2 regions of the Listeria farberi genome follow, and region 2 is predicted to be linked to the other one. Evidence: predicted binding sites of a transcription regulator. Region 2 holds the regulator's gene; the other holds the start of a gene.
What was found. Region 2 encodes LexA, which represses DNA repair genes until DNA is damaged. Its sites were predicted from a motif close to CGAACATATGTTCG; they were not measured.
Positions count from the first base shown of each region.

Region 1: addB (helicase-exonuclease AddAB subunit AddB) is a predicted target of LexA. The motif match lies at 1,848-1,861, and genes of this name have one in related genera.

Region 1 covers NZ_JAARZL010000004.1:30,162-37,863, forward strand. The annotation lists gene HCB38_RS11155 (hypothetical protein) at 526-759, shown strand; gene HCB38_RS15110 (hypothetical protein) at 756-953, shown strand; gene HCB38_RS11160 (competence protein ComK) at 980-1,237, opposite strand; gene HCB38_RS11165 (IDEAL domain-containing protein) at 1,367-1,723, shown strand; gene addB (helicase-exonuclease AddAB subunit AddB) at 1,873-5,346, shown strand; gene addA (helicase-exonuclease AddAB subunit AddA) at 5,348-7,702, shown strand, end outside.
Region 2 covers NZ_JAARZL010000001.1:1,071,799-1,079,500, forward strand. The annotation lists gene hflX (GTPase HflX) at 1-448, shown strand, start outside; gene HCB38_RS05380 (methionine gamma-lyase family protein) at 441-1,667, shown strand; gene HCB38_RS05385 (MerR family transcriptional regulator) at 1,869-2,237, shown strand; gene glnA (type I glutamate--ammonia ligase) at 2,308-3,642, shown strand; gene HCB38_RS05395 (arsenic transporter) at 3,788-5,083, shown strand; gene HCB38_RS05400 (GNAT family N-acetyltransferase) at 5,125-5,646, opposite strand; gene lexA (transcriptional repressor LexA) at 5,676-6,290, opposite strand; gene yneA (cell division suppressor protein YneA) at 6,448-6,777, shown strand; gene HCB38_RS05415 (DUF896 domain-containing protein) at 6,872-7,099, shown strand; gene tkt (transketolase) at 7,248-7,702, shown strand, end outside.

The sequences.
Region 1 (7,702 bases), on a different contig from region 2:
TCATCCATCCTTTATAATTTTTTTGTTCTTTACTATATTTATAGTATACTACGATTATTCGTATTAGTCAATAGTTTTATTAAATTTATTTTAAAATAAAAAAACATCAAACCGAAGTCTGATGCCTTTCTCCTTACATTTCATAATAAGTAGTTAAAAGTTGTAGCTTTTTCATGTTAAATAAAATTAATCTTATGGAAATTTACATTTCACAATAAGTAATTAAAATGCGCCGAGACAGCGCTAGAACTTATTAAGTTCTTGAATACATAATAACATATCATTGTGAAAGCGTCAACAATTAATATAAAAAAATACCCCGAAAAATTATTCGAGGTTGCTGTTATATTCATTTGTTTTTTTAAAAGGGATGTCAAACAGCTAATGAGATGAATGAAATTCATGATTGAACGAATACTATCGTTCATGTGAATATTATTACATATAATTTAATGCAACACAACACTTTTTAACGCTTGATTTTAAGAACGTTTGTTCGTATAATGTATGCAAGAGGTGAAGAACATGTATAATTTAATTGATGATATTTTAGAACATTCAATAGTGTTAGCGGATGCTCTCAAACGCAATTGGTCAATAGAAGTACTGTTTTTAAAGAACAATCATCACGTACGCTATAAGTATCTGGTTCCTGTTCACATTGATAACGAAAAACATATTGTGCAGCTTGAAAGATTTGACGAACGAATAATTGACATTAATATAGAAGATATTGTTTTTTGTGAGGTTATGACATGAGAAAATATAGCTTTAATGATTTTAGGTATATTTGCTATGTCGAAGGAAAGAACGGCGCAGTAGAAATGATATTTTCAGATATATTTCAAACGAAGAAGTTAAAAGCATTTCAAAGGCGTATAAAAAAGAACGAAATGGATCTAAAATCCATCTATGATGAATATTTACAGCATGAATCTATTGTTAATAATTAACCATAAGAAGAATATTCCTTCTATTATTATAGTAAAAAATAAAGACATCTTTTTGACAGGATGTCTTTATTTTTTTGCATCTCATTTATCCTCCGTCCATCGTAGCTTGATCCGAAAAAGTTGCAGCTGGTTTTAATTAACTCAAATGGGGTAAATTTAGAAGTATAATGAGAATCAACTTCATAAATTTCTGAATAGACTATACTTCCAGATTTTTTTGGAAAAATAATCATTGTGTGGGGATTTACTTCATAAAACTGAGTACTTATTTGTTCTTTTTTCATTTCATTCAACTCCTCTATGTTTGTATTTATGTCTAAGAAGTAACCTGAAATTATTGCGTAATGCACAAAATTCCAAATAACGACTAAGCACCAAAGTAAGTTATGAGTTATTTTTTGTCATTATAGCACATGGTAATTTACAAGTCATTAGATTTTCGTAAAGTTGTATTTTCAAGCTGTTTTCTGTTTTTTCTTGTCATATTACATTTTTTCGAAATTGTAATAAATATGAGTGAAGGAGTGGTAGTCGTGGAAATGCGTGATTTTTCTAATTCGTTGATGAATCAGGTGGGCGTCCTTAAGGGTGAAAAAGAATTAACAAATGTTTTTATCGAATGCTTCCTGACGATGCTCCTAGAAGAGAGAAAATTAGAACAACTTAGAGCTGAAATTGATAAAGCTCTCGATAATAGGAACAAAGCTAAATTTATGCAACTAACAGAAAAAATGAATAAAATCCAACAGGAAATGCTGGCTTTTGAGTAGAATATATGAAAAACTAAGATAGTAAGAGCTATCTTAGTTTTTTTGAGCTGTTTTATAAATTTTCGTAAAAAAAATGTTCCGAAAAAAGTTCTGGACAGATTGCTCAAATGTGGTAAACTAAATAAAAACATATGTTCGGTGGTGAGGGTATGACACTTCAAATAATTGCTGGTAAAGCAGGAACAGGTAAAACCACTCATTTGATGGATGAAGTAGGCGGAAAAATCAAAAAAACTTCCAAGACGTATATTTTTATCGTCCCCGATCAAATGACGTTTCAAATGGAAACAAGCTTTTTAAATAAACAAAACTTGGCAGGGATGTTAGGGACACAAATCTTCAGTTTTAGTAGGCTTGCTTGGAAAATACTTCAAGAAACAGGTGGATTATCTAAAACTTTTCTGAGTCAAACAGGTATTGAGATGGTTATTCGAAAAGCTGCTTTAGATCAAAAAGATAAGTTGAAAATTTTCTCTAGAGCTACTTCAAAAAAAGGCTTTTATTCAGAATTGGCTAAGTTATTTAAAGAAATGAAACAAGAAGAAATTTCTATAGAAGAATTAGAGAATAGCGCGACAAATCTATCTACAAGTATATCTAGCAAAGTACATGACATTTCGCTTATTTATCAAAAATATGAGGAATTATTAGCAGGAAAATTTCTTGAAAACGAGGATTATCTGAGGCTATTAGCAGATAAAATTATTGAAAGTGATTATTTAAGTCAAACGGAAATAATTATTGACGGATTTACTTCTTTTTCAAAACAAGAGTTAACAGTAATAGAAAAGCTTATGCAAAAATGCGATAAAGTAACAGTATCGTTAACTTTAAACGTGCCTGAAATTCATAAAGGTTTGGAAGAATTCAGTATGTTTAAAGCGAGCACTGAAGCATACTTTGCTTTATTAGAGATGGCTAAATTAAATAAAATTCAAGTGGAACCGGAGAAAATCCTTATAGAAAATAAACGAGCTAACTCCGAATCATTAGCCTTTTTAGCCAACGCTTGGGGAGATAATAAATACTCGTCATATGAAGGTGGAGCAAATGATTTAACCATCCGTCAAGCTAATAATAGGCGTGCTGAGATGGAAGGTGTTGCCCGCGAAATTCGGCAATTAACATTAAAGGGTTATAGATACCGAGACATAGCGATTTTGACTAGAAACATCAGTGATTATGATATTTTATGTGAAACAGTAATGGAGTCATTTGACATTCCTATTTTTATAGACAAAAAACGAGCAATGGCAAAACATCCATTTATTGAATTTATTCGTTCCAGTATTGATGCGATTTTATTTAATTGGAAATATGAACCAATTTTCCAAGCAGTTAAAACAGAATTTTTCTTTGATACGGCTGAAAATGCGAGTGTTATGAGAAGAAAAGCAGATATATTAGAAAATTATGTGCTTGAAAATGGTATTCAAAATAAGTGGAAATGGGAAAAAGAAGGCGATTGGATTTATCGTAAAATTCGAGGACTTTCTACCAATGTATTGCCACAAACAGATGAAGAATTGGCGACTCAAAGCATTATTAATGAAATGAGAAACCTTATTGTTGAACCGCTTTCAACGTTAGAAGATAATTTAACAAAAGCAAAAACAGGAATAGAATTTGCTACGGCTTTATATCATTATTTGGAGCAAGTTAAAGCTGTAGAACATTTAGAATCATGGAGACAAGTGGCAGAAGAAAATGGTTATTTGGAACTTGCTAGAGAACATGAACAAGCTTGGAGCTCAATATCAGAACTGCTAGATGAATTTGTAGAAGTTTTAGGTGAGGAAGAATTAGATATTAATAGTTTTTCTGAAATAATTACGACTGGCTTGGATGCGCTAGAATTTTCTTTACTACCACCTTCTTTAGATCAAATAGTTTTAGCTGATATGGAAAATGCAAAGTTGCTTAATATGAAAGTTGTTTTTGCGATTGGAATGAATGATGGTGTAATGCCACTACGTCAAAAAGATAAAGGGATTTTGTCAGATCAAGATCGCGATTCTTTACGAGTAGAAAATAGCAATTTAAAGCCATCTGCTAAAAATAACATTGGTGAAGAAGATTTATTAGCCTATAAAATAATGAGTTTGCCAAGCGACAAATTATTTCTTAGTTATCCAGCTGCAGATGAGGAAGGAAAAGTTCTTAGCGAATCGAATTATCTAAGAAAAATAAAAGGCCAATTCAAAAATTTAAATGAATCGGTTTATTTAACTGACCCAAGTTTACTGAATGAGGAAGACCAAAGTAGTTATATTCGTTCTAAACAAGCTACACTGGGTTTATTAACAAGCCAATTACAAATGTATAAACGTGGTTATCCTTTATCAAATGTATGGTGGGATGCTTATAATAGTTATTTTGAAGATAACAAAGAATCTGAGGTAGCAAAACAAGTACTTTCTAGTCTTTATTATGAAAATAATACCAAACCACTCCAAGAAACAACTGCTAAAAATCTATTTGGTGAAAATATTCATGCGAGTGTTTCGCGAATGGAGAAATTTTTTAGTTGTGAGTTCCAACACTTTGCGCAATATGGCTTGAAATTAGAAGAAAGAGCTCATTATAAGTTACAAGCTGTAGACATGGGAGAAATTTTCCACGGGGCAATGGAATGGATTTCGGCTGAATTAAAGCGAACTAACCGAGATTGGGGTGATTTGACGGAGGAAGAATGTAGACAAATGGCTAAACTTGCGATGACATTTTTAGCTCCGAAGATTCAACATGAAATTTTATTAAGTTCAAAACGGATGGAATATATTCAGTATAAATTACTTCAAATTATTACAAGAGCTACTACGGTTTTAAATGAACAAGCGAAAAGCAGTGCGTTTCGCCCAATTGGTTTAGAGGTGGATTTTGGTTTGAAAGGAGATATTCCACCTTTAAAAATTCCATTACAATCAAATAGCGAACTTCTTTTACAAGGACGTATTGATAGAATTGATGCAGCTGAACTAGATGATCGTACTTTCCTTCGAATCATTGATTATAAATCTAGTTCACATGATTTGGCTCTTACTGAAGTTTATTATGGGTTGGCTCTTCAAATGCTTACTTATTTAGACATAGTTATAACAAATGCTCAAAAAATGATAGGCAAAACTGCTGAACCTGCTGGAGTTTTGTACTTTCATATGCATAATCAATATGTCCAAGCAGAAAAAGAATTGAGTGATGAAGCAATTGCTCGGGAACTGCAAAAAAGTTCCAAAATGAAAGGCTTAATTTTATCAGATCCTGTGGCTGTTTCGCTCATGGATACAAATCTGGAAAAAGGAAAGTCTTCCAATATTATTCCAGCTGAAATTAAGCAAAACGGTGAGTTAAGTGCCCGTTCCAGAACTGCAACAAAAGCAGAGTTTGATAAAATGCGCCGATTTGTAAGGCAAAAGTATCAAGAGGCAGGAAATAAAATACTAGATGGAGCTGTTTCCATTAATCCTTATAAATTAAAAGAAAAAACACCTTGTCAATTTTGTGGATTTCGCTCATTTTGTGGATTTGATCCATCCTTAACGAGTAATCAATATAGACATTTAACAAATGAAAAAACAGAAACGATTTTAACAAAAATGGATATAGAAGGAGGGACGCAGTAGCATGGGCATAAATATACCAACCAAACCAGAAAATTCTTTATGGACTGATGACCAGTGGAAAGCCATCCAAGCAAATGGGAACAATATTCTTGTAGCAGCTGCTGCGGGCTCTGGTAAGACAGCTGTTTTAGTTACAAGAATCATTGAAAAACTAATAAATGAAACAGAAAATCTAAATGTTGATGAATTATTGATTGTAACTTTTACCAATGCTTCAGCTGCTGAAATGAAGTATAGAATAGGTAAAAGTTTAGAAGAAGCATTAGTGCAAAATCCGGAATCTGCACATTTAAAAAAACAAGTCGCATTACTAAACTATGCCTCCATCTCGACTTTGCATTCATTTTGTTTGGAAATCATTCGAAAACATTATTTCGAAGCCGATATTGATCCTAATTTCCGTTTAATTGAACCTATTGAAAGTAGTATGATTCGTGATGAAGTTTTAGAAAACCTGTTAGAAAAACAATATGGTATAGAAAATAATGAAGCCTTTTTTCATCTAGTTGAATCATTTACTGGGGATAGAACTGATGCTGAGTTGCATACGTTAATCTCGAAACTTTATGATTTCTCTAGAGCAAATCCAAACCCTGATTTATGGTTAGAACAAATGGTAAGTTTTTACGATACAGAGGCGATTGCTTCCATCACAGAATTACCTTATTTTCCAATTATTAAAGAAGATATCCAACTTAGAATGAATCAAGCTAAAAGTTATTTGCTAAACGCGATAGATTATGCAAATGAAAATAATGGACCGGCGCCTTATTTAAGCACATTAGAAAATGATTTAGCGCAAATTAACACTTTATCAAGTAGTAGTTGGGATAATTGGCAAGACATGAAATTTAGTGTTGAGAGCATTGATTTTAAACGTATACCTGCGCTTAAAAATAAAGCTGATTTTGATGAAGAATATGTAGAAGAAGCAAAAAAACTCCGTGATGCTGCAAAAAAAGAAGTGAAAAATGTCTTAATAGATTGGTTTTCAAGAGAAGAAGAAAATTATCTAGCTGATTTAGACAAAATGAAACCAGATATTAAAACGTTAAGTAAATTAGTGAAAAATTTTGCTGAAAGCTTTTTTGAGGAAAAACAACAACGTGGAGTATTAGACTTTAATGATTTAGAGCATTTAGCTTTAAAAATACTTTTAAAAAATGGTGCTCCCTCTGATGTGGCAAATAGTTATAAAAACCAGTTCAAAGAAGTATTAATTGATGAATATCAAGATACTAATATGGTGCAAGAAACTATTCTTTTGCTTGTCACTAATTCGAATGATACAAAAGGAAACTTGTTTATGGTAGGGGATGTAAAGCAATCGATTTATCGTTTTCGATTAGCGGAACCAACTTTATTCATGACGAAGTATCAAGAATATCAGCAAGACGGAGAAGGCAGCGGAATACGAATAGATTTATCTCAAAACTTTAGAAGTAGAAAAGAAGTTCTTGATGCTACCAATTTTATTTTTCATCAGTTGATGGATAAGCATATTGCAGAAATCGATTATGATGAGGCGGCTGAGTTAACTTTAGGGGCTAGTTTTCCTGAAGCTAACAATATGGCAACAGAACTTTTGTTAATTGATATGAAATCAGAAGAAAAAGAATCTGAGGATGAATTATCGCCACAAGAATTGCAAAAAAATCAAGTTGAATCAAGAGCTATTGCGACAAAAATTAGAGACATGATAGATAACAAGTTTCCAATTTATGATAAAAAGTTACAACAAAATAGACCAATTCAATACAGAGATATTGTTGTTCTAGCAAGAGCCATGACGAGTGCACCAGATATGGAAGAAGCAATGAAAATAAAAGATATACCTTTCTATGCCAATAATAATTCTGGTTATTTCGAAACGACAGAAGTAGCAACAATGATTGCTCTAATGAAAGTAATCGATAATCCATATCAAGATATTCCACTAGCAGCAGTTCTGCGTTCTCCAATAATCGGTTTAAATGAAGAAGAATTAGGGCAAATTCGGATGGCGAAGAAAAAAGGCTATTTTTTTGATGCGATGCTAGCCTATAAGGATATTACAGTTTCGGATGCAGCAAATAAAATTAGTCGTTTTATAACACAATTAAACAATTGGCGTGAACTGTCTATTCGGGAGAATTTGACTGCCTTAATTTGGCAAATCTATCAAGAAACAAACTTCTATGAATTTGTAGGCGGGTTACCAGGTGGAAAACAACGTCAGGCTAATTTACGCGCTTTGTATGATCGTGCGAATCAGTATGAAAAAACTTCTTTCCGTGGATTATTCCGTTTTGTGCGTTTTGTTGAGCGATTAGAAATTCGTGGAGATGATTTAGGCACAGCCAAAACGCTCGGCGAA
Region 2 (7,702 bases):
AACTTTAATCGCGGCATTTCGTTCTACTTTAGAAGAAACCGCTAATGTTGATGTTTTAATTCATGTAATAGATGCCTCTGACCCAGATTACCTTCAGCATGAAACGACTGTAATAAACTTGCTAGAAGAGCTTGAGATGAGTCATCTTCCATCATTAATTATCTATAATAAAATGGACAAAGCGCCATCTACATTCGTACCTGATCGTCCAGAGCACTTACTTATTTCTGCATTAGATCAAGGTGCTCCTAAAAAAATAAAACAACGAATGATTGAACTAATTGAGAAAAACTGGACTTTCTTTACAGAAGATTTATCAGAAGAAAAAGGTAAAGAATTAGCGCAAATGCAACAACAAGCTTGGATAACAAAGCTTGAATATATGGAAGAAAAAGCATGTTACCGAATCGAGGGTTATCGACCTAGAAAGGAAACTACTAATGACTGAAATTCAAACAATAAGAAAAAAAGTTGAACAACAAATTGCTCCATTACAAAACGAAACTGATGAAATTGCTGAATTTAACCAAGCAAAAGTGCTTGATGCTTTCCAAGAAAATAAAGTAAGTGATTTTCATTTTAATCCATCAACTGGTTACGGATATGATGACGAAGGGAGAGACACGTTAGAGCGCGTCTATGCGAGCGTATTTAGAACGGAAGCGGCTCTTGTGAGACCGCAAATTATTTCTGGCACGCATGCAATTTCTACTGTTTTGTTCGGAATCTTGCGCCCAGGAGATGAGTTGTTATATATAACTGGTGAACCATATGATACGTTAGAAGAAATCGTGGGTATTAGAAGCAAAGGGCAAGGTTCGCTTAAAGACTTTCAAATTGGCTACGATGCAGTACCGCTACTACCAAATGGCGAAATAGATTATCCAGCAATATCTAAAAAAATATCCGCTAATACAAAAATGATTGGTATTCAGCGTTCTAGAGGCTATGCAGATCGACCTTCTTTTACAATCGAGAAAATAAAAGAAATGGTTACTTTTGTAAAGAATATCAATCCTAATATCATTGTTTTTGTAGATAATTGTTACGGAGAATTTGTGGAACGAATAGAACCGACCGAAGTGGGCGCAGATATTATTGCAGGCTCGCTAATTAAAAATCCGGGTGGAGGTTTGGCGAAAACTGGTGGTTATATTGCTGGGAAAAATATCTTGGTCGATTTATGCGGCTACCGGTTGACGACTCCTGGGATAGGGAGAGAAGCAGGTGCATCTCTTTATAGCTTATTAGAAATGTATCAAGGATTCTTCTTGGCGCCGCATGTAACTGCTCAAGCAATTAAAGGTGCGCGTTTTACTGCTGCTATGTTAGCTGAATTCGGCGTAGAAGCAGATCCGCTATGGAATGCCAAAAGAACGGACTTGATTCAAAGTGTATCTTTCCACAGCAAAGATAAAATGATTGCTTTTGCTCAAGCAATCCAAGCAGCTTCCCCAGTTAATGCGCATGTATTGCCAATCGGCGCATATATGCCAGGCTACGAAGATGACGTGATAATGGCAGCAGGTACATTTATTCAAGGAGCCAGTCTAGAACTTACAGCGGACGGACCGATTAGAGAGCCTTATCAACTATACGTCCAAGGCGGTTTAACATACGAACACGTTAAAATTGCTGTAACTAGAGCAATAGAAAATTCTTTATAAAAAAGTAACATCCATTTTCAAAAAAAGTTTTTATTTTTTTACTACGGTAGTTTCTATCGTGGTTTTTTTGTTGTGGAATTGTTGACATGTATGGGTTTGTGGTATATGTTAGATAATCTTACATAAATTTGACAAAACATCTGACGTACATTATAATGCTACTATCATCAAAAAATAATTATGTTTTGAGGGGGAATTGTCGTGAGTGAAAAGGAAATCCGGAGATCAATGCCGCTGTTTCCAATTGGGCCTGTGATGAAGCTAACCGATCTCACCGCTAGACAAATTCGCTACTATGAAGACCAAGGATTAATCCATCCAGCACGCAATCAAGGAAATCACCGTTTGTATTCACTTCAAGACATTGATGTTTTGCTAGAGATAAAAGATTATTTGAATGATGGTCTGAATATTGCGGGAATTAAGAAAATGTATCAAATGCAGCAAAAAGAATCAAAAGAACCTTTGACAGATGATGATGTACGCAAAATACTTAGAAAAGAAATGCAACAAGCTGGTCGCTTTGTCAAGCAAGATGCGACAGGGAAACAACAATTACCAAGGTTTTAAAACGACAAGAAGAGGTATTTACTTTATTTAGAAGTTAATATAATTAGATTATTTAGGAGGAATTTAGATTATGGCAAAATATACAAAAGAAGACATTTTCCGCTTCGCAGATGAACAAAATGTAAAATTTATTCGTTTACAGTTCACGGATATTCTCGGGATAATTAAGAATGTGGAAATTCCTGTTAGCCAACTAAAGAAAGCACTAGATAACAAAATCATGTTTGACGGTTCCTCCATTGAAGGCTTTGTAAGAATTGAAGAGTCTGATATGTATTTATTCCCAGACTTAGATACTTGGGTTGTGTTCCCATGGACAGCTGAAAAAGGAAAAGTTGCAAGAATGATTTGTGATATTTATAATCCTGACATGACTCCATTTGCCGGAGACCCGCGCGCTAACTTAAAACGTGTACTTAAAGAAATGGAAGAACTAGGTTTCACAGAATTTAACTTAGGGCCTGAGCCAGAATTTTTCCTATTCAAGTTAGATGAAAATCGTCGTCCGACGCTTGAATTAAATGATAGTGGTGGTTATTTCGATTTAGCACCAACAGATTTAGGTGAAAACTGTCGACGTGATATCGTGCTTGAATTAGAAGAGATGGGCTTTGAAATCGAAGCTTCTCACCATGAAGTAGCTCCAGGTCAACACGAAATTGATTTTAAATATGAAGACGCCGTTACAGCGTGTGATAGTATCCAAACATTTAAATTAGTCGTAAAAACAATTGCTCGTAAACATGGTTTACACGCAACATTCATGCCGAAGCCACTCTTTGGTGTAAATGGTTCTGGAATGCATTTCAATATGTCGCTATTTAATGAAAAAGGAAATGCTTTCTTCGATGAAAGTGGCGAATTAGAATTGAGCCAAACAGCTTATCATTTCTTAGCAGGGATGTTGAAACATGCTCGTGGCTATACTGCTGTTACAAATCCAACAATTAACTCATTCAAACGATTGGTTCCAGGATATGAAGCACCATGTTACATTGCGTGGTCAGGTAAAAATCGTAGTCCGCTAGTACGTGTTCCAAGTTCTCGTGGATTAAGCACACGTCTGGAATTACGTAGCGTTGACCCATCTGCTAATCCGTATTTAGCAATGGCGGTATTACTTAAAGCTGGTTTATCTGGAATTAAAGACGAATTAACTCCTCCAGCACCGGTTGATCGTAACATTTACGGCATGAATGAAGAAGAACGTGAAGCAACTGGCATTTATGATTTACCAGAAAGCTTAGGTCATGCTCTAATTGAACTTGAAAAAGACGACATCATACGTGATGGTTTAGGTGAGCACATTTTCGAACACTTTATTGAAGCGAAAACGATTGAGTGTGATATGTTCCGCACAGCAGTTCACCCTTGGGAACGCGAACAATATCTTGAAATTTATTAATAGTTTGAAGCTCGTTTCTTAAAAACTGGAAACGAGCTTTTTTTATTTTAATAACGGATATCAAATATTTGATGTTTGGCAAATAGAGGCTTATATTTAAAATTGTGCTAATGAAAGGGAGTTTTCATTAGGGAAAGGGGAAGAAATGCAGATTACTCTAGCTATTTTAGTATTTGTTTTAACGCTTTTTTTCGTGATTTGGCAGCCAAGAAATTTATCAATTGGATGGTCAGCATGCGGCGGAGCGTTAATTGCATTATTACTTGGTGTTGTCACCTTATCAGATGTTGTAACTGTTACAGGGATAGTATGGAATGCCACACTCGCTTTTATTGCTATTATTATTATTTCCCTAATTTTAGATGAAATTGGTTTTTTTGAGTGGGCAGCATTACATATGGCAAGGCTATCAAAAGGAAATGGATTATGGATGTTTATTCTAATTTCTGTTTTGGGAGCTTTGGTTGCAGCGCTATTTGCAAATGACGGAGCGGCACTGATTTTGACTCCGATTGTTTTAGCGATGGTCCGAGCACTGAATTTTGATGAGAAAAAAGTATTTCCGTTTATTATCGCAAGTGGATTTATTGCAGATACGACATCTTTACCTCTTGTGGTTAGTAATTTAGTCAATATAGTTTCGGCTGATTTTTTTGGAATTAGTTTTTCGCAATACGCACTTATCATGTGGATTCCCACTGTTTTTTCTTTAGTTGCTAGCATCATTATTTTATATATCTATTTCCGAAAAGCATTACCTAGAAAGTATGATGCGAGAGCAATTCGAGAACCGGTTTCAGCGCTTAAAGATAAAAAGATGTTTCGCATTTCGTGGGGAATCCTTCTCATTCTTGTGGTAGGCTATTTTTTGAGTAGTTTTTTAGAGATACCAGTGTCATTTATTGCCTTACTAGTTGCTTTTATTTTTTTATTTGTTGGAGCAAAAAGTCACTCAGTTTCAACAAAAGCCATTTTAAAAGGAGCGCCTTGGAATATTGTATTTTTCTCCATTGGTATGTATGTAGTTGTGTATGGTTTGCAAAATGTTGGAATAACCAAACTGTTATCAGAAGCTATTATTTATGTTGCGGATTTTGGCTTATTTGCTGGGACAATTGGAATGGGTTTTATAGCTGCGATACTATCATCTGTCATGAATAATTTGCCTACTGTTATGATAAATGCACTTGCAATCGATCATACTTCATTTACTGGGGTGATGAAAGAGGCATTGGTTTATGCTAATGTTATAGGCTCAGATTTAGGTCCTAAAATAACGCCGATTGGCTCGCTCGCTACTTTACTTTGGTTACATGTGTTAGCACAGAAAGGTATCAAGATAAGTTGGGGCTCTTACTTCAAAATTGGCATTGTAATTACTATTCCTGTTTTGTTCATTACGCTCGTAGGATTGTACTTATCACTACTTATTTGGAACTGAAAAACCCCCGTACACTTTTAATTAAGCGTACGGGGGTTTTGTTATGCCTTATAAAGCACATGAGGTTTTAGTGGATCGCCATTTGCTAAAGCAGGATGTTCGAAATTAGCTACTTTTGTCAAATGGATTTTTTTCATAACTTGTTCGGAAGCTTTATTGCAGGTTGCGGTAAAGCTGTAAATTTCGTTGATAGCACTGATACCCTTAGCAAACGATAATGCACCTAATGCGGCTTCAGTAGCATATCCTTGGTTCCACGCACTACGCTTTAATCGCCAACCAATTTCGGTGCAAGGGGTAAATTCTGCTTTGAATGTCGCTTCATGAAACCCGGTAAATCCGATAAATTCACTAGTAGTTTTAACTTCGATGGCAAAAAGACCATATCCTAGGGAATTTAGTTCTTCTTGATTTCTATCAAGTAGTGCATTACTTTCTTTTTGAGTTAATGTGGCTGGGAAGAATTTCATTACTTTTTTATCTGCGTTCATTTGGCTAAAAGGAAGATAATCACTTACTAAATAATCTCTTGCGATAAGCCTTACTGTTTCAAAATAAATCATCTTAAAAACCACCTGTTTACCAAATAAAATTAGCGAATATCTCTATAAAGTCCGATTACTTTTCCAAGAATAGTAACGTTATTTAAAAGAATAGGTTCTAAAGCGTCGTTTTCGGGTTGTAGTCTGAAATGATTAGCTTCTTTATAGAAACGTTTGCATGTAGCTTCATTTTCATCCGTCATGGCTACGACGATTTCTCCATTGATTGCGGAACTTTGCTGTCTAACGATTACTTTATCGCCATCAAGAATTCCAGCATTTATCATGCTCTCACCGTCAATTTCTAACATGAATACATTCGTTTCGCCAGCTGCCATGTATTCTGGCAAGGGGAAATATTCATCGATGTTCTCAATTGCTGTGATAGGCATTCCGGCTGTTACCTTTCCTATGATAGGAATATTTACAACATTTGGTGTTTCTGCTTCGTCTTCTAAAGATAATATTTCAATCGCACGAGGCTTGGTTGGGTCACGTCTAATTAAGCCTTTACCTTCAAGGCGAGCAAGATGCCCATGAACTGTAGAGCTAGAAGCAAGGCCGACTGCTTCCCCAATTTCGCGTACAGAGGGTGGATAACCTTTTTCTTTTACTTCTGATTTAATAAATTCATATATATCTTGTTGGCGTTTAGATATTTTCATGGTTTCACCTCATTAAGTTAATGGTTATTTTATAAATCAAGTATAGCAAAAGAAAAACCAATATGCAAACAAAGGTTCGTTTTTTTATTGACATAAGCGAACGGTTGTTCTATAATATAGAAAAGCGAACATATATTCTTTTTTGGAGGGGTTTTTAATGACATTAAAATTAATTTGGGATAAATTTTATGTTTCTATTATATTTGTATTAACTTGTATAGTTTTAGGTATTATTTTAATGTGTACTGTTATTGGAAGTGGTAGTGAGTATTCAGAAGTGGATGTAAATGAAGGGGATTCCGTTTGGGCACTTGCTGACCAATATGCAGCGAAAAGCGACATGCCTAAAGCTGATTTTGTATCATGGGTCGAAAAAGAAAACAATCTAACCGATGGGCATGTGAAAGCTGGGGATTCCGTAGTTATACCAGTACACGAAACAAAGTTACAAAAAAGTGATAGCACTATTCAATTAGCAAACCAGTAGAAACGATTTTTATATCGTTTATGATATAATAAAGGAAGTAGTGATTATACTACTTCCTTATTTTATTATAATGCAGAAAAGGGTGAATTTTTTAATGCTAGAAAAAGCTAAAATAGATAGAATTAATGAGCTTTCTAAAAAGAAAAAAGCTGGAACACTAACGACCGAGGAAAAAAAGGAACAAGAAAAATTAAGAAAAGAATATATTAAATCATTTCGTACACATATGAAAGGTACAATTGAAAATACAACGATTATCGACCCTAAAGGAAATGATGTAACACCGCATAAAATAAAACAAATGAGAAAGAATAAGAAGTAATAGTTAGCACCAAATGAACATTTTCGCGCAAATGAACAAAAATACCAATCAATTAAGCAATTTAAAGCAATTATTAGTTGTATTAATTGCTCTTTAGGCTTATTATTAAAAGTAGTTAAAATTATATTGAAGAGAGAGGATGTTTCATTTGTTCGATAACACAGATAGTTTAGCAGTTAATACAATTCGTACATTATCAATGGATGCAATTCAAAAAGCAAATTCTGGTCACCCAGGTTTACCAATGGGAGCAGCGCCAATGGCCTATGCTCTTTGGTCTCGCGTATTAAACACAAACCCTAAAAATTCCCATTGGTTTAACCGGGATCGCTTTGTACTTTCTGCTGGACACGGCTCAATGCTTTTATATAGTTTATTACATTTAAGTGGTTTCAAATTAGAAATTGAAGACCTTAAAAATTTCCGTCAATGGGAAAGTAAAACTCCGGGTCATCCAGAATATCGTTATACTGACGGTGTAGATGCAACTACTGGTCCACTTGGTCAAGGTATTGCGATGGCTGTTGGTATGGCTATGGCAGAAAGACATTTAGAAGCAAAATATAATAAAGATGGTTTCCCAGTCGTGGATCACTATACTTA